3 regions of the Anaerobacillus sp. CMMVII genome follow, and region 3 is predicted to be linked to each of the others. Evidence: riboswitches for the same ligand, from Rfam matches in the RefSeq annotation. Region 3 holds a riboswitch; each other region holds the start of a gene.
What was found. A riboswitch is a leader RNA that binds a small molecule or an ion and turns the genes downstream of it on or off. The one in region 3 is predicted to bind cyclic di-GMP.
Positions count from the first base shown of each region.

Region 1: it holds a riboswitch for cyclic di-GMP, as region 3 does, so the genes downstream of both, H1D32_RS16960 (putative bifunctional diguanylate cyclase/phosphodiesterase) here and H1D32_RS08420 (hypothetical protein) in region 3, are expected to answer to the same signal.
Region 2: it holds a riboswitch for cyclic di-GMP, as region 3 does, so the genes downstream of both, H1D32_RS10690 (anti-repressor SinI family protein) here and H1D32_RS08420 (hypothetical protein) in region 3, are expected to answer to the same signal.

Region 1 is NZ_JACEHK010000013.1:74,791-80,516, forward strand. It holds gene H1D32_RS16935 (hydrogenase small subunit) at 1-253, shown strand, start outside; gene H1D32_RS16940 (hypothetical protein) at 205-453, shown strand; gene H1D32_RS16945 (nickel-dependent hydrogenase large subunit) at 446-1,348, shown strand; gene H1D32_RS16950 (nickel-dependent hydrogenase large subunit) at 1,345-1,854, shown strand; gene H1D32_RS16955 (hydrogenase maturation protease) at 1,854-2,309, shown strand; cyclic di-GMP riboswitch class I at 2,532-2,618, shown strand; gene H1D32_RS16960 (putative bifunctional diguanylate cyclase/phosphodiesterase) at 2,693-4,957, shown strand; gene H1D32_RS16965 (hypothetical protein) at 5,385-5,618, shown strand.
Region 2 is NZ_JACEHK010000008.1:9,859-15,584, reverse strand. It holds gene H1D32_RS10700 (S8 family peptidase) at 1-604, opposite strand, end outside; gene H1D32_RS10695 (MBL fold metallo-hydrolase) at 743-1,858, opposite strand; cyclic di-GMP riboswitch class I at 2,309-2,397, shown strand; gene H1D32_RS10690 (anti-repressor SinI family protein) at 2,429-2,545, shown strand; gene H1D32_RS10685 (hypothetical protein) at 2,706-2,867, shown strand; gene H1D32_RS10680 (ABC transporter ATP-binding protein) at 2,892-4,703, opposite strand; gene H1D32_RS10675 (nucleotidyltransferase domain-containing protein) at 4,716-5,726, opposite strand, start outside.
Region 3 is NZ_JACEHK010000003.1:231,801-237,526, forward strand. It holds gene H1D32_RS08385 (methyltransferase family protein) at 1-302, shown strand, start outside; gene H1D32_RS08390 (hypothetical protein) at 589-903, opposite strand; gene H1D32_RS08395 (hypothetical protein) at 967-1,134, opposite strand; gene H1D32_RS08400 (hypothetical protein) at 1,305-1,466, opposite strand; gene H1D32_RS08405 (hypothetical protein) at 1,481-1,606, opposite strand; gene H1D32_RS08410 (hypothetical protein) at 1,683-2,018, opposite strand; gene H1D32_RS25345 (sigma factor) at 2,015-2,179, opposite strand; gene H1D32_RS08415 (DUF5667 domain-containing protein) at 3,043-3,405, opposite strand; gene H1D32_RS08420 (hypothetical protein) at 3,556-3,921, opposite strand; cyclic di-GMP riboswitch class I at 3,950-4,032, opposite strand; gene H1D32_RS08425 (hypothetical protein) at 4,498-4,752, opposite strand; gene H1D32_RS08430 (hypothetical protein) at 5,045-5,365, opposite strand; gene H1D32_RS08435 (hypothetical protein) at 5,362-5,535, opposite strand; gene H1D32_RS08440 (YncE family protein) at 5,714-5,726, opposite strand, start outside.

The DNA.
Region 1 (5,726 bases), on a different contig from region 3:
AGTATCAGCGGCGAAACCGAACCCATCGGAATCAGTTGGACTGCAACAAGTGCTACCTGATAAAAAGATGATCAAACTCCCAGGATGTCCTGTCCATCCAGACTGGTTTTTAGGAACTCTAGCACACCTTTTACTTTATGGTGAACCAGAAACAGACAATTTAGGTCGGCCATTAATGTTTTATAGTACACTGATTCATGACCGTTGTCCACGAAGGCCATTTTTCGATCGGGGCATTTTGCTGAAAAATTAGGGGATAAAACCTGTTTATTTAAGTTAGGTTGTCGAGGCCCAGTGACTAGAGTGGATTGTCCAACAAGACAGTGGAATGGTCATGTGAATTGGCCAATCGGAGATGATACCCCATGTATTGGCTGTTCTCAATTTGGTTTTCCTGATGCAATGGCGCCATTTATTAGCTACGATACGACGAGGGTGGTTGAGGATGAGTAAACGAAGAATTGTCATAAATCCGTTAACTCGAATTAGCGGCTTCATGGAAATCGATGTCATCGTCGATCAAAATAAAGTTGTTGATGCGAAAACAAAAGGAAACCTGTTTCGTGGATTCGAAAAAATGTTAGTTGGTAGGAGTCCGTTCGATGCGGTTTATTTCACACAACGAATTTGTGGAATTTGTTCAGCAGCACACTCGATGGCATCATCACTTGCTTTAGAGGATGCTCTCAAGATTGAACCTATTGAACAAGGGAGATATCTTCGAGACATTATTCATTGCTGTGAGTTTTTACAAAATCATATCCGTCATTTTTATCAGTATACGGTTCCTGATTTTGTAAAAATTGAACAAAACCCGCTTTTTGATTCTGATCACGATGATTTCCGATTACCCAAGGCAATAAACGAAAGAATATCTCGTCATTTTTTTGAGTCACTTGAAATAAGTCGATCAGCACATCAAATGCTTGCAGTTTTAGGAGGGAAAGCACCTCATAATCATGGTGTGTTTATCGGTGGAATTACCACCCAAGCAACAGCTGAAAAAGTGGTCCATCTCGACTCTACCTTGCAAAAAATTACTTCGTTTATTGATGAAAAAATGATTCCAGATGTATATGACATTGCCAATTATTATCAAGACTATTTCAGATTGGGTGGTGGATATGGAAATTTACTTACTTATGGATCATTTAACAATTATAAAGAGCTAGGTACGCTATATGTTGACCCACTTGTCTCAACGCCTTTGGCTGTTGAGACGTTTGACGAAACGAAAATACAAGAAAAAATTGATTACTCTTATTACTCATCAAACGAAAATGTATATCATCCTGAAACAACAGTACCAGAGCCTGATATGAATAAAAAAAGGCGTATTCATGGGTGAAGGCACCAAGGTATAATAACCTACCTTTTGAGGTTGGTCCTTTAGCTAGATTAATATTAAGTGGAAGCTATAATCATGGAATTTCTGCTATGGATCGGACCATAGCTAGAGCATTAGAAGCAAAGAAGATTGCCGAAATCATGAAGGTACTATTGCAGCAAATCATTCCAGATATAAACTTACAAAAAAAATATGAAATTCCCGGTACAGCTAGTGGTAGAGGCTTAGTTGATACAACTAGAGGAGCACTTGGACACTGGCTAAAAATTAATGAGAAAAAACTATCATTCTATCAGATTATCACTCCGTCCACGTGGGATTTTTCGACTAGAGATAATAATGGATTTAGAGGAGTCGCTGAAGAGGCTTTAATAGGCACACCGATCGAAGACCCTGACAATCCTGCAGAAATCGGTAGAATTCTGCGATCTTTTGATCCATGTATGTCATGTGCTACACATGTCTATAGTCCAGGAAAACAAGTGAAAACAATAAAGGTGTTTTAATGGAAAGGATTATTGTGCTAGGAATTGGCAATCAATTAATGATGGATGACGGGATTGGAATTTATCTTGTAGATGAGCTAAGCAAAGTAAACGTAAATACAAGTATTTCATATGTAGTTGGCGAAGCAGATATTGACTACTGTTTGAAACAAATAGAAGGAGCAACTTTTATTATTATTGTTGATGCTGTTTGTTCAGGCGGAGAACCTGGAGACTTGAAGGTTTTTTCTCTTGCCAACTTGCACGAGAGCAAACCACTTGATATATCTCCTCATAATCTTCATTTATTTCAAGTTTTATATCATCAAAGAGAAACTCTAAAAGGGTTCCTTATCGGCATAGAACCTTATCGGATTGAATTTCATATCGGCCTTAGCGAACCGTTAAAAGAAAAATGGGATCAAATCTTGAGTACCGTTCAACAGACGATAGAATGCCTAATTGATGGTTATTAATAAAGGGGTCTGACCCCCGCTGCACTAAAGCATTAACGCAGTGGGGGTCAGACCCCTTTTATTGGGTACCCTACGTTACTTTTTTCGACGCAATTCACCAAAAATACAATGTAATTGTTTCATTATATGGTAAACTAAACATAGTAAAACGATTTAAAACTAGATTAGTTCATGCTACCAACTGCTATTAAACTAAGAAATTTGTAATGTTTAGATATAGTTTCATATAAAGAGCAAACTCACTGAAAAGGGAGGACGCAAAGCTTCAGACCTAAAGGTTGAAATACCTAAGGTGGCTGGGTTACCAAGGGATAACCGGGCTAAAGTTATTTCTCTAAGAGATAGCTTTTTGTTTTGATTTTGGAAAACTGTGGGGGATTACGATGATTACAACAGGACGAATCGCGGTACTTATTCCTATTATTAATGTCCTAGTATTTTTCGGTTGGAGCTTTCTCTTTAAAGAAGATGAATGGCTGAGAACAATTGGAGCTGTTGTGTTTCCGGTGATTGGGAGTATAATCAGTTTTTTTTGGATTGCAAGAGCGTTTCAAAAGTCAACTGGTGAAAAAAGGACTTTTTGGTTACTTCTTGGCTTGGGAATCCTTTTTAATGTTAGTGCAAACTTACTTTGGTTTTATTCACTAATGATAAACGGAATTACGTTTTTCTCTAATACCTCTTACTTGTTATGGGTCCTAGGTTATATTTTCTTTTTACTTGGCTTAACGTATAAAACAAAAACAATTAGTACCTCCGTTTCCAATAGTCCCTATCTATTTAATTTGGTCGTGTTTATGACAGTGGCTATCGGTATTAGTATTCATTACCTGATTAAGCCGATTTGGCTTCTTTGGGATAATTCCTTTCTTGCTAGGATTTTAACGATATCCTATCCAGTTACTGACCTGAGTATCTTGTTTCTAATTACATATTTATATTACCTTTCTAAGTATACTAAAGAAAGAAAACTCGTATTTTTTCTTGTTGTTGCATTCTTCTTTCAGATTTTGGCTGATTCTTCTTTTCTGTATTTATTAGTTACAGATAGTTACAGAGCAGGAAGTTATATTGACTCTTTTTGGGTAATAGCGATAATGTTTATTGGATTCGCTGCTCTATATGCTCAGAAAAACACGACTGAAGATACATGGAAGTTTCAAAATAAGATTGAAAACCATGAGTCGCTTTTCCCTTATGGTAGTGCAATTATATTATTATTTTTTGTCCTTCATAGCTATCTAGGAAACTTAAATGCTTTAATCATCGGCCTAAGTCTAGCTTTCCTGATGATCATTATCCGTCAACTATTTATTATGAAGAAAAATAAAAATTTAATGAGTGAATTTGAGTATTTGGCTTATCACGACTCTTTAACTGGATTAAAAAATCGCGCAAAGTTCAATGACGATTTGTCTAAGTTAATGGAGAGAGCTAAACGATCTAATGATAGCGTCGGTTTAATACTATTTGACTTGGATCGTTTTAAATATGTGAATGACACCCTTGGTCATTATACAGGAGATATGTTACTAATAGCTGTTTCGGAGCGTTTGAAATTAAGTATTGAGGGAAATAATTGGTTTTATAGAATAGGTGGGGACGAGTTTGTTATTATCCTCCCAGGTAAGACTGAAAAACATTGTATGGTTGTTGCAGAAACCATTCTTAAACAATTCACGAGGTCTTTTATCATTGACAACCATGATATTACAATCACACCAAGTATTGGGATAAGCTTATTTCCTGACAACGGTAAGAGTAGTGAACAATTATTTAAAATGGCTGATACAGCGATGTATTTGGCAAAAGAGAATGGTAGTAATGATTATTGTTTCTATAATAAAGAACTAAATGAAACACTCTCAAGGAAAGTGAAAATTGAAAATGATTTACGAAAAGCGATCGAAAAAAACCAATTATTGCTTCATTATCAGCCGATTGTGGATTTACAGACAAGTAAAATGATTGGGATAGAAGCGTTGATACGTTGGCAGCATCCAGAAATCGGTTCAATTTCTCCAACAGAATTTATTCCAATTGCAGAAGAAACAGGGCAAATTGTTTCAATTGGTGAGTGGGTATTAAAGACGGCTTGTACTCAAAACTTGGCTTGGCAAAAAGCGGGTCACCCTTCTGTTTTTGTTTCAGTAAATGTTTCCGTTCGCCAATTCCAACATAGTAATTTTATAAAAACTGTGAAAAATGTTTTATTGGAAACTGGTCTCGATCCTTCATACTTAGAACTGGAAATTACCGAGAGTATTTTGCAAAATGTCAAAGAGTCGATAAAAGTATTAAAAGAATTAAGAGACCTTGGCGTCAAAACTGGAATTGATGATTTTGGTACTGGTTATTCTTCTTTGCATATTCTTAAAGAATTACCGATTGATACGATAAAGATTGATAAAATATTTATTGATGATGTTTCGAATACTGCAGATCACTCTATAGTGAAAGCAATCATTGATATAGGGTTAAACTTAAACCTTAGAGTAATTGCGGAAGGAATTGAACAAGAAAAACAAGCCAGCAAATTAACCCAGTTTAATTGCACTTTTGGACAAGGTTACTTATTTTTAAAACCTGTAAATGCGATGGAATTTGAAAAAATCTTGTCTTTGGAGAACTCAGAAAGTCTTTCATAATCTTTTAGGTTAATAACACTGTAGAAGGCAGTGTCAGTAAAAAACTAGCTATTGAGCTAGTTTTTTTCGATTTTTAATAGTTGATTAAGACCACTCCACCTCAAAAAACAATTTTCTACTCAACTGGTAGTAAATTAATGTATAAACATTGACAGTCTATTTGTGCTTCTTCTTTGGGATATTTTATAAATTTTATAATAAAAACAATCTTGAGGTGAACTATGACTAGCATCATATATGCTGAAAAAATAACTGAATTAGGAAGGGGTGCAACTCTCTAATCAAATCTAGAAAAAAAACGAGTCAATCGATATCCATAGAAAACTCATTTTACATAACAAAAAGGTGCTTACTCTTTATTGATTTTTTGCTAAACAGCTTTAAGTAGTTAATGAATTTTACTTTCGTGTATTTGAATGTGAATCATTTGAGAAACTTAATACTTAAAATGATAAATAATTGCATTCAAATAGCTGAATTTCTAGACTACTATGGAATAACCATTACAGGTGTTATGAGTTTGACGAGAGCAAATCCAGCCTTAAAGGGAATGATTGATATGTATCATAAGCTAAAAGATAGGCCTGTAGCATTTGTCTTAGTTCTTGGTAATGGTGGTATTGGCGAAGTACAAGGCGTACCTATTTTTGAGAAAAGGTGAAAATTATGGGAGTTGGACATTCTCCATATGTCTAATCAAAGAAAAGCTATGTATCCCCACCTAAGTGTTCGTTAAAACTAGATATTGTGAAAATCTAGAAAGATGATA
Region 2 (5,726 bases), on a different contig from region 3:
CCTTCGTTGCACCATAAGGACGAATTCCTTCACCTTCAAATTCAACCTCTGCTTCATCCCCACCGATGAATAAATTACCATTGGCATCAACAACATGTGCTAAATCACGCACATATTTTTTCACAAAAGACAAATTCACTTCTCCTAACACCTGTTTCCCCTCATCAGTAGAACAACCGACAAGCATGTACTCATTTCCATCTTTCATATAAGGGTCAGAGCTATCTAAGCCATTAAATGAATGAGTCAGCTTTTGCAGATCTTTTTCGTGGATATTCCCTGCCATTTTTTCAACTTTATCATTGTTCATTACAGCAAAAGCTTCAAAGTGATTATGCTTTCGCAATTCTTCTTGAAACTGTTCGTATAGTTCACCATTTGTAAAATCTTGCTCACTCCATCGTAAAAGCTGATTTTTCAGCTGATCAATAAACATGGATGTTGTTAATGATAAATCCTCAGCCATTACTTCATCTAGTGCCTGCTGCTGGAGCATCGACATTTGACTTTGACCTTGATACTCACCATTTTCATGCACATTCGCATACCAAATGGCGATCACACCTATCATTACAATACTAAACAATGTAGCTAATCGGCGCATGATATTTTGACCTCCTTACGTATTCATACATACGTTTAGGATGTGCTTTACGATAAAAAAAATGTAGAATATAGAATGTAAAATAGTTTAGTTTTGCTCAAAGCATCACTAAACCAATTCTACATTCTATCTTCTACATTACTTAACGCATGCCAGACCTTCAGCCTTAATTTCCTTTAGCCTCCCAGCCCCAATCCCATTCACTCGCGTTAAGTCATCAATCGACTTAAAAGGACGTAGTTGAAGGATTTGCTGAGCACGTTCTTCGCCAACATTCGTGATCCGTTGCAACTCTTCTATAGAAGCAGTGTTAATATCAATACTCGGACCCGCTGAAACTTTCGGTACTGGTTCAGCTTTTTCTATTTTCCCTACTTTTTTTACTTGTGCATCGACGGTATAGGAAACACCATCTGTTGTCACAATGATCGTCCCATTATCTGGCGTACCATAAACTGGGATATCCATTGCTACAAGCCTTTCAATTACTTCGGCGTGAGGATGCCCATATGAATTATCTACACCCGCTGAATAAATCGTTACTTCAGGATTGACGGCTTTGATAAACCTATCTATATTTGATGTACTAGAACCGTGATGCCCCAACTGAAAAATCTGTGCCTGAACGGGTTCTTTTCTTGCAAGCATGGCTTCTTCCGTCTGTCTTTCAGCATCTCCAGTAAACAAAATTGAAACCTCTCCAAACGTGGTTACGAGTCCAATACTCCCTTCATGAAAGTCACCCGAAAGTTTGCTTGGGTTTACTACCTTAATCCGTAGTGAACCAATATCAAATTGTTCACCTGCTCTAGGTTCGTAGTAATCGACATCATGATCTAAGATCGCACTCAAAACACGATCGAAGGTTTGGGTTGTATGAGCATCACCAGACATCCACACTTCTTTCACTGTAAAAGCTTCGATCACTTTATCAATCTGACCAATATGGTCAGCATGAGGATGTGTTCCCACAACTAAGTCTATCTCGCTTACTCCTACAGATTGTAAATAAGGAACCACATCATTACGTTCATGTCTACCTGCATCAATTAAAACTGTAAAGTTTGGCCCCATTAACAGCGTCGCATCACCTTGACCAACGTCAATAAAATGAATCGTAGCTTCCCCCGTAACAGCAATCCGTTTCTCATCAACCTCTTCAACTTCACCCTCTTCTTCAATCTGTTCAACTACTTCTTCAACGTTCGGCGGTTCAATTGGTACTATTGATTGTTGTTCACTGCAACCAACCAAAATGAAACTTAGACATAGAACGGGAAAAAAAGTTTTCTTTTTCACTAAAAATAACAGTGCAATACTTACGAATAAAATCCAGAAACTAATATTGATCTTCTCCCTTCAAAAATAAACAGCTTTTCTTAGGATAACAAAAAACAAGAAAAATAGTTAGGAAAAAGCTGTGTTTCGAATTGTAAACAAAATAAGTTTTCTACATTTTAATCGCTTTACCTACATATATTTACAGATAAAATGTTCTACCACGACAACCCTTAATAGTCCTTTCTTCCCACATGTCGAAACCATAGGTAAATAGACCCATGAGGTTTAAATATTTTACTTTTATTTGTCAAATTGTTATTTTATGTTAGTTACATATTTCTACACAAGATATTGTGATCAAGCCTTATACTACAGGAAAAGGGAAAACAAAGTCATATAAATACAAAATGATTTTTCGCAATTTTCAATAAAGGGCAAACTTAATGAAAATTAAGGACGCAAAGTCACAGGTCTAATGGTCGATATCGAACAATGATGGCTGGGCTGCTTGAGATACGGAAAGTATTTTAGGAGGAATCTTGCTTGGATCATATTGTTCGTGAAAACCTTGATCAAGAATGGGTAGAATTAATGAAAGAAGCGATTGGTATAGGTATTAGTATTGATGAAGTAATGGAATTTCTTCTAGAACACAAATAAGTTACGTACATAAGATTTTAAAAGACAAAAGTGATCGTCGATAGTTTTTATCGGCATCGCTTTTTTTCTTGGATATTACCGAACAAATGCGCATAAATAGTATATAAGAAACACTTACTCCATTTCATTCTTTTACATTCAACTAGAGGAGGTCTTCCATATGTTCTCTTTTCCAAAAACGATGATCAAGAAAACAAAAGAGACCTATCACCGCTGTTTATATGTTTATAACTATCATCTTTATAAAGACTGTTTAGACAATGAAACGAGAATTAAATACTATAAAAAAGCAGCGTATCATCGCAAAGAGATGAAATACTAAACAAAAAAACAAACACCTACATTTTTATGTAGATGTTTGTGAATGGACAACCTCCATTTGTTTACTAAGTAAATTGCTAAACATACTTCGCTTTTCTTTGGCAAGCTGGTTAAACCCACCCTGTTGAATAATCTCACCTTCATTTAAAACAACCACTTGGTCGGCATTTCGAATAGTCGAGAGTCGATGAGCAATGACAACAATTGTCATCTTCCCTTTTAACCGTTCTAAGGCCTCTTGGATCTTCGACTCATTTTCCGTATCAAGCGCACTCGTTGCCTCATCTAATACAAGAATAGAAGGCTTACGTAAAATCGCCCGCGCTAAAACAATCCGCTGTCGTTCTCCTCCAGATAGGCGAATGCCACGATCACCGATTAACGTATCCAAACCCTCTGGAAGCTTTCGAACAAATTCAGCCGCCGAAGAAAATTCCAATGCCTCCCACATCTCCGCTTCACTAGCATTCGGTGCAACTAATTGCAAATTCTCGCGAATGCTTTCATTGAAAAGGAATGGGTCTTGGGGTACGTATGAGATTGCACGTCTAAGTGATTGCAAATTCGAGCTAGTTAATGGTTTGCCATCAATGAGTAGCTCTCCGCTCTCAAGTTGGTTCAGCCCCATCAATAAATCTATTAGGGTACTCTTCCCTGCTCCAGAAGGACCAACGACTGCGGTCATTTGGTTGGCTGGGATGAATGCGTTGATACTTTTTAAAGCAAATTTAGATTCGTTACGATTGTAGCGAAACGAGACATCACGGCATTCCATACCTCGATGTACTTGAAGCGGTTGCACAGCTCCTCCACTAACAAGCGTAAATTCTCTAGCATTCCTACACTCCTCTTGCAAAGCAATCACTGCTTTTAATGCTGGGATCGTTGTAGCAATTTGTTCTAAAGATGCTTGAATACCAGCCACTCTTGGCCATAACCTAGAAAAAATAACGATAATTAGCATTAGCTGAGCTGCTTGAGCGTTAAACAGGTTAACTGCTAAAAATATAAAACCTGCAATTAAAACAGATGAAGCTATTTTATAGTACAATTGTGATTTTGTTTTTAACCTCGTATACTCAATTTGTTCTTCTTCCATGCTTTTCGTGACCTTATGAAACCACTGCATTCTTGACTCTTCTAATGTATTACTTTTAATATCTTTAATTCCGTTAATTTGATCAGTGACTCCACCTAAATAATTCTTCCCTAACGTAAATTGCCTATTTCCGAGCTCAAGAGAGAGTTTTAAAAACTTACGGTTAAATAAAAGTAGAATTAAGCCAGAAGCTAATACAAATGTTGTAATCGTTGGTGACAACCAAAAAGCTAGTACAACTTGGATACACGTAAAAATTAACGAAGCAAGAAATTGTAAGAACGAATGAGTACCCGCACCTGCTCTTGCTATTTCAGCAGTCATTAAATGAATTAGATCAGACTTTCGATTTTTAATATAAAATCCCCAATCTGCATGTAGCAAAGCATCATAGGTTTTCACTCGTAGATGTCTAAAGAAACCGTGTTGAATAATAGATCCTTTTATGGCTATCTGTCGTTGGAGTAAATTTTGACCTATAACTATAAGAACGAATAACCCCAGGATGATAGACAGCCCTACTGATAATGGATTTGACTGAAGAAAATCAAAAATACCTACTAATGGTGTTCCTGTAGGATCAATATCAACAAGCCCACTCATACTTATCATCGGGATTAATAGCAAAATCCCAACTCCATCTAGTAAGCTAATAAACAGCATCGCTAGGAGGTTAATATAAAGAATTTTACCGGCATAGGCATGGATTTGTCTTAAAAAATAAACAATGTGTTTCAATTTTATTGCCTCCTAAGATAACGCATGCTTCCTCGTTTTTCTCCAGACCCATAAAAAAGGACGTAGTGGAAAATATAAGAAATGTAATTTTTTCGGTAATGGTAACGTCTCCGCATCCTCTGGATAAGGATAAAGAAAACTTAAAATAAATAGTACTTTTTGCTGAAATGACATTAAGGAAAATAAGTACCTTTTATGATAGCGTGAAACCTCTTCAGGAACAGGATCGGTGTGTAAATTCACCATTTTTTGGAGATAAAACATTGTATCCTGAGCTAACTTCTTAGGACGCTCACCATTGATTAGCTGCTTCATTTCTCGAGTGAGGTTCGTATTAAATAAATGTGCTGCTAAAATAATTGCTTTCCCTGCCACTTGTTGATAATGGTATTTCGTAAGTAATTGAGTTAGTCGGCGATTGTTTAAATCTTTTTGTAGAAGCTGATGAATATCCTGTAACCACCTCAAACGGGACCAGCCATGACGGGCACCATGTGTAATGAGGAAGAGAAACAAATCTTCCTTACCTAAATAAAAAACCGGTTTTGTTGTTAATGAACTAGTGTTTTTGTGCTTCCATAGCTCATCAAAGGTCTGTTCTTTCCCTGGACCAGGGTGTAAACGCCAGTGAATTTCTAATTTAATCCCCTTCTGAGGATGATAGTATGTAACGTGATGATGCCGCCAGCGCCAATCGTTCAATACAGTTTTTATGTAATCATCCTTCACATAACCTAACTCGATTAAAAGTGCTTCTGCCTGGCCAAGCTTATCAATGGGAATGAGAAAATCTAAATCGCAAGAAGTTCGAAGTGATAGGTCACCATACAGATAATGAGCTAGTACTGGACCCTTTAGAAACAGAAGACGAATATCTTGCTTCAAAAACAGCTCGCTAACCGTTTCCATTTCTCCACATAGATGAAGCATTTGAAATGTGTTCCTCTTATAATGGTTACTTAGCGTTTGAATTACATGTTCTGGAATAATAGAATTATTAACCTTTTTAAGTTTTGAGTAGAG
Region 3 (5,726 bases):
AAGACCGTCCCCTCATCAGTTATGGTCCTTATCGGTTTGCAAGACATCCGTTTCATGTCGGACTATTCCTCATCACATTAGGTTTGTGCTTATTTATCTGTGGAAATGTCATTGCTGTTTTCATTGTCTTTCCTGTTTTCGGGAGTATCTTGCATTATCGAATGTCTTTAGAGGAACAGGTGCTAAGTGAGAAATACGGAGACATCTATCAAGGGTGGTGCCCGCCAATCGATTTCGTTTGTTTCCGTTTCTTTATTAAAGGCTTATTATTGCTAAAAATGAAAAGGTTTTCAAATGAGTAAATTTGATAATTACCTAAACCGAGCTATATCAGTCTAAATGTAGTTGCGTAAATAATGAATGATGAAATGCATTAAAAAACTTCTAAAATCAAATAAGATTGCCACAATTGTTGTTTAATTAGCAACGAATGTAGGCAGTCTTTTGTTCATTTAATTTACAATCTCAAATTCTTCTGGTTTAATCCCCCTGTAATAATTTCAAAATGAATGCCCAGTTACCACTTTGGTAACTGGGCATTCATTTTTTATTATCTTAGGCTGCCAGGACTCTTCTTAGGAGGTCCATTCACAGGTTTCTTCGGTACATTCTTTCCGACTTTTTTCCCTTGGTTACCTTGATTTTTATTGACTTGATCAGCCTTACCTTGATTTTGAGTTCGATTACTATTAAGGTGAGAATTGTTTTGAGCACCGTTGCTCTTACCTTTGTTTCTGCAACACTGGCATTTTTCCCATTGTTCGTTTTAGGGATCTTTTTCTCATTGTTAGACTGCGATTCTTTTTTATCTTTGTTGACTGAGATGTTCCTTTTCTTGTCTCGATTACTGTTAGCTGGTGGATTTTCCTTTTTACGTGTTGGTTTCTGTTCAGGTTTTTGCATCTTTCTTAACTCTGAAACAGTTTTACCTTACCTTGCTCAGCAGTATCGATCACTCCATCTTTTTCAAGCTTTTTTAGGTAAACTAACTTGTTGACGGAAACATTCATTAGTTTTTGCTTCCTCATAAGTAGCAAGATTATTTTGAGATAGCTGCACCTCAACATCTAAAGAATTGATTGATGTAAGGATGGATTGCTCGATTTCTTCGACACGGCCTTTCTTTCCCTTCATTTAAAGTGACGACTGCCGTTTCTAAGTATCTATTTTCCTCACTTAAGTAACCCTGCTCAAAGGAATAAGCCATGATTTTTTCTAAAGCTACTTCTAATGAATTCCCTTTATATTTAACGATGAAACTAATTCCCCACCTTCTTCGTTATACCCTGAAGTTTCGGTAACTTTCATTTTTTCATTAAGACTAGCTCAATACTCGGATTGATGTCAATGGCAATAACATAGGCATAGTTCTCCTGTTGTAACGGAAATAGTGCATAAGTTAGAATTGCTAGAAAAAGACTGCAGCAACCGACATATATTTCAGCCATGGCGTCTGCTTTTTCCACATGGATATACGCGTTCACCCAAAGTGGCGGTGTAGCATGAGAGGCTCTTGAAACGTTTTTAAAAGTCCATTTTCACAAAGCAACACAATAGCATCTTCAGTAACTTTTACAACGATTCCTTGGGTACTATTCCTCCCCATTAACTCCCACCTCCTATTTGAATGAATTGACCTAACTGTGTCCACTGCGGATTTAGCTTTACTAATATTAATGTTACTATATATTTTCGATGACGCTCAATTGTTTTGCACGATAGCCAGTATTTTTGACAAAGAGTGTTGTTGGAAATTGCTTTTTCCGTAAAAATTGTGCAACACAATCATCGTCAGTTACGAATCTATCAGCCATCTCAACTAAATTTTCACGAGTATCTCGGTGTTTTGGAGAATACTTTTCAAGGTCTTCGAAATTAATTTGATACTGACTTAAGGCCATACTTAATTCCAATATTTCTTCTACTAGATCGTTGGTTTGTTTTTCTTTTTCGAATTGCTGCAGCGACTTCTCTACTTCAAATGGAGATTCAACGTTATCTTCATAATACTCGTTCATCGATAAGTGCTTTTCATTCTTTCTTTTCTAAAAAAGTCAATCAAGTCTCGTTTAATAAGTAAGTAAACATAATTTAGGAAGGTTCTTCCTTTGATTGCATCATACGTATCAATCGCCTTGTTTAAAGCAATCAAGCCAATGCTAGCCTCTTCTTCGCTCAGCTCACAAACTTCTTACAAATGTGGCCAACAGTATTGAGCACGTAAGGCTTGTAATGAGCAATTAATCGTTCGCGAACGAGATCATCTCCATTTTGGGCACTGGTGTTGCTTCAATGACCTCAATGTTTTCCATCCCCCACGCCTCCTTTATCAAACTGACATTGCTATCTATAATACTATCGCTTGATAAAGGATTTAATTCAAGTGAAATGGGCTGTTACATTTAATTACCAACATTTTAAATAGGTAGGGCTAATGAACTATTGATACGACCTAACAAGTAAAATGATCATATCGTATATTTTTAAAAAAGAGGCTAGAGACTGTGATATATTAGATAATAATACTTATAAGCAAACGATTGTCACTGCAAAAACAGTAAAAAAGAACGATGAAAGAGATTGACTGAGTGCTAAGGATTATCTTCAGTTAGTTAGTTTTTCCATTTAGCTTTTTCTACGGCACGTTTTGCTTTTTCAGCTCCTTTTTCTTGAGCTTTATTCGCCTTTTTAAGCCTTTCTCTGCTTTTTCATTTGCTTTTTTCATCGCTTTTTTCATCGCTTTTTCTGAGCGTTCCTCATGCTTTTTTCACTTTTTTGTCTGCTTGATATTGTTTCTTTCAGCTTTTCAATCGCTTTTTCTAAATGCTTTTCGCTTTGCTCTGTTTCATCCTCTTTTGCTTCAACAAACTCATTCTCACTAAGTAATCTCTTCTAATTTTCTTTAGTTCCTGCTTCCAACGCTTACCGGCTTTCAGCATGGCTCGCTCTTGGTTTTTAGGGGCTTTTCTAATTCCCAGCCTTCAACGCTTGCTCTGGTAAATGGTCACGCTCTAGTAGCGCGATTAAACTGACTTCTTTTTTCTATAATTTCATTAATGATTCTCTAAGTTCGTTTACGTCTTCACCTGCTTCTTCTGCAGAAGCCGTTACATTTTCAGTAGCTGTAACTACCTCAATAAAATCTGTAACTAAATGTTCAATCTCCTCTTCATTACCTTCAGTTGCCACTTCCTCTAAAACGATTAGGCGTCTTTCAGCAAATTCATCATGAAGTAGAACCTTTTCAACTTCATCCTCAGTTAAGTCTGCTGTCGCTTGTTCAATTAATCCAATTGTTTCATATAAATCTGATGTAATGTCCAAGCTACTATCATTGTTTGCCAATACCGTTCCCCACCTCGCTAAACCACCTACTAGGACCAATGTTGATACGACTTTTTTCATGCTCTTAACCACTCCCTGTTGCATTAATAAAATTTAATATTTTCACGAAAAGTCTCAATTTTATCTAGGTTCGCTTCATACGTTTCATTAGGCGTCAACACCGTAATAATCACATACCGATCAGGTTTTTCTTCAACCCATACTTGAGTTCTAATGCTTTCCTTGTCTGTTCGTTTTCCACGAAATGAAATTCAGACCTTCACCGATTACTGTTACTTCTCCTGCACCAGCGAGTAGCTGTTTCTTTATTTCTGACACTCTATAAGCTTTAGGAATAACTGAAATAATTGCCACTAGCTTCTCGCTGTTGAACTGGACATTTTTAGCAGTCTCTTTCTCAATTTGCCAACCATCTGCTGTTTCAATATAGATACCCCACTCGGAATTTTCATAAAAGTAATTCGAGGCATCCTGCTCGTTGTCGTTGGTATTCACTTGTTCTTCCGTTGCTTTGCTACAACCTACTAAAGCTAGGAAAATGATGATGAGAAATAAATGTACTGCCTTTTGACTCATAAAGCCACCTCAAATTCACTGAATATCTTATGGCAACTGGCTGACATAGGCTTCCCCTTAGTCCCTATAGCTTTGCGTCACCACCTTTCAATGGCTTTGCCTTTAACTTATTTTCTTGGTCTCGTTTATCTATACGGGAGATTTTTTATTTTTGAGGGGGAGAGAAATTTTTTTCGAAAAAATTTTAAGCACTCATTATAAGGTTGAGGTTATACGATACATGTAACCTAGAGAGTAATTAAAATTAATCGCTCGTTTCTAAAAGATTGTTGCTATTAGCTTTCGTAAAATCACAAAAGCCGGATTTTTACACAAAATACTAAGAATTCACCACTAATTTAGTAAGTATTGCTCTTTTCTTAATAAATTTATTGGGTGATTTCTTCATCTAAGGTATTTTTCCGATATTTTAGAGTAAAAGCAACAAGTTTTTTTGTGCGACGAGTAACCGCAGGAGCAATGTTTACGAAAAGAGCCTAAAATAAAAGGCACATAGATAAACTCTATGTACCCTTATGGTGCTACTTTCTTTTTTATATAACTTGCGAACCGCACCAAAAGCGATAAAGCCACCATTTATTGCCGCAAAAGTTCCAAGCAAAGCCAAGTTTGCTCCTGTTTCTTCATATTCATGATCATGTCCATCATCACCATGACCATGACCATGATCATCTTCGTCATCATGACCATGGCCCTTTTCTCTGACAGCCAAGGCGCGCTATCAACATCATGACCATCATCATCTTCATCACCATGAGCAAACACTTGAAGTGGTAGTATAAGTAGAAAAATGAAAAATAGTACTGAAATCATTCTATCTCTGTTTTTCATTCCTTCTCCTCCAATATTTTGTATTATATAAGCCAATTTCAAAATTCCAATAGATCAGCGACTAATTTAGTGGCGGGAAAATGGATGATGAAACTTTATTATTAATAGAATAAAGAGAATGTGTGAAGAAACTAACAAGAAAGTTTGGATAAATTGATACATTCCTGTGGCAATGTTTTAAACAAATCTTTTTATCTAGAATTTCGAGCTAGGGACATCCCAAAGCTTTCGAAAGTCGCTCCTACGGTACGAAAGATCAAGTCGAAGGCCTGTATCCTCTATTAGAATATTTTCACGGCGTTCTTGATAAAAATGTCTCTCTTATCTTCAAAAGTCGCCACCCATACAAACGATTTTCTGTAGCAAAGTAGTAGTTATCTCGTTCCGTTCCGAACGCATATTGTACATTCCTATTGCTAATCTCTTTTTCATGATGATTAATGTACAACTCACTATTTTCAACAAATTCAAGCATATCTTCAAATAACTTTGGCGGTAGCTCTACGAGATTCGTTTCTGAAATCCATACGATTGCGTAAGATCCCCTCTGGGTTTGGTATTCAAGTACATAGGCTTCATCGAGATCAACTTCATCGCCATGTAATTGGTTCATGATTGTTTTGCTTCTTCGCCTTCAATTTTATTTGTTAAATAATAAGCACCAATTGTATCGGGTATATGCCCATCATGTGTGAGCGACTCATCTGCCAAAAATAATGATGAAATTCCGACAACCATCGCAATAAAAGCTATGACGCCAAACGCTATGAATATCTTTTTCATTACTTCCCCTCATTTCATTAATCATTAGTAAACCTAGCTTTAACTTATAAATCTATCTATTAATAGTATAGACGAAAATTTATCGAGAAAATTTGAAGAAATTAAGACAATAATTTGGCGAATATGAAAAAAATAAAGGTTGTCTCATAAAACTTTGAGACAACCATTTTTTGGCTAGCTAGTTAATCGAA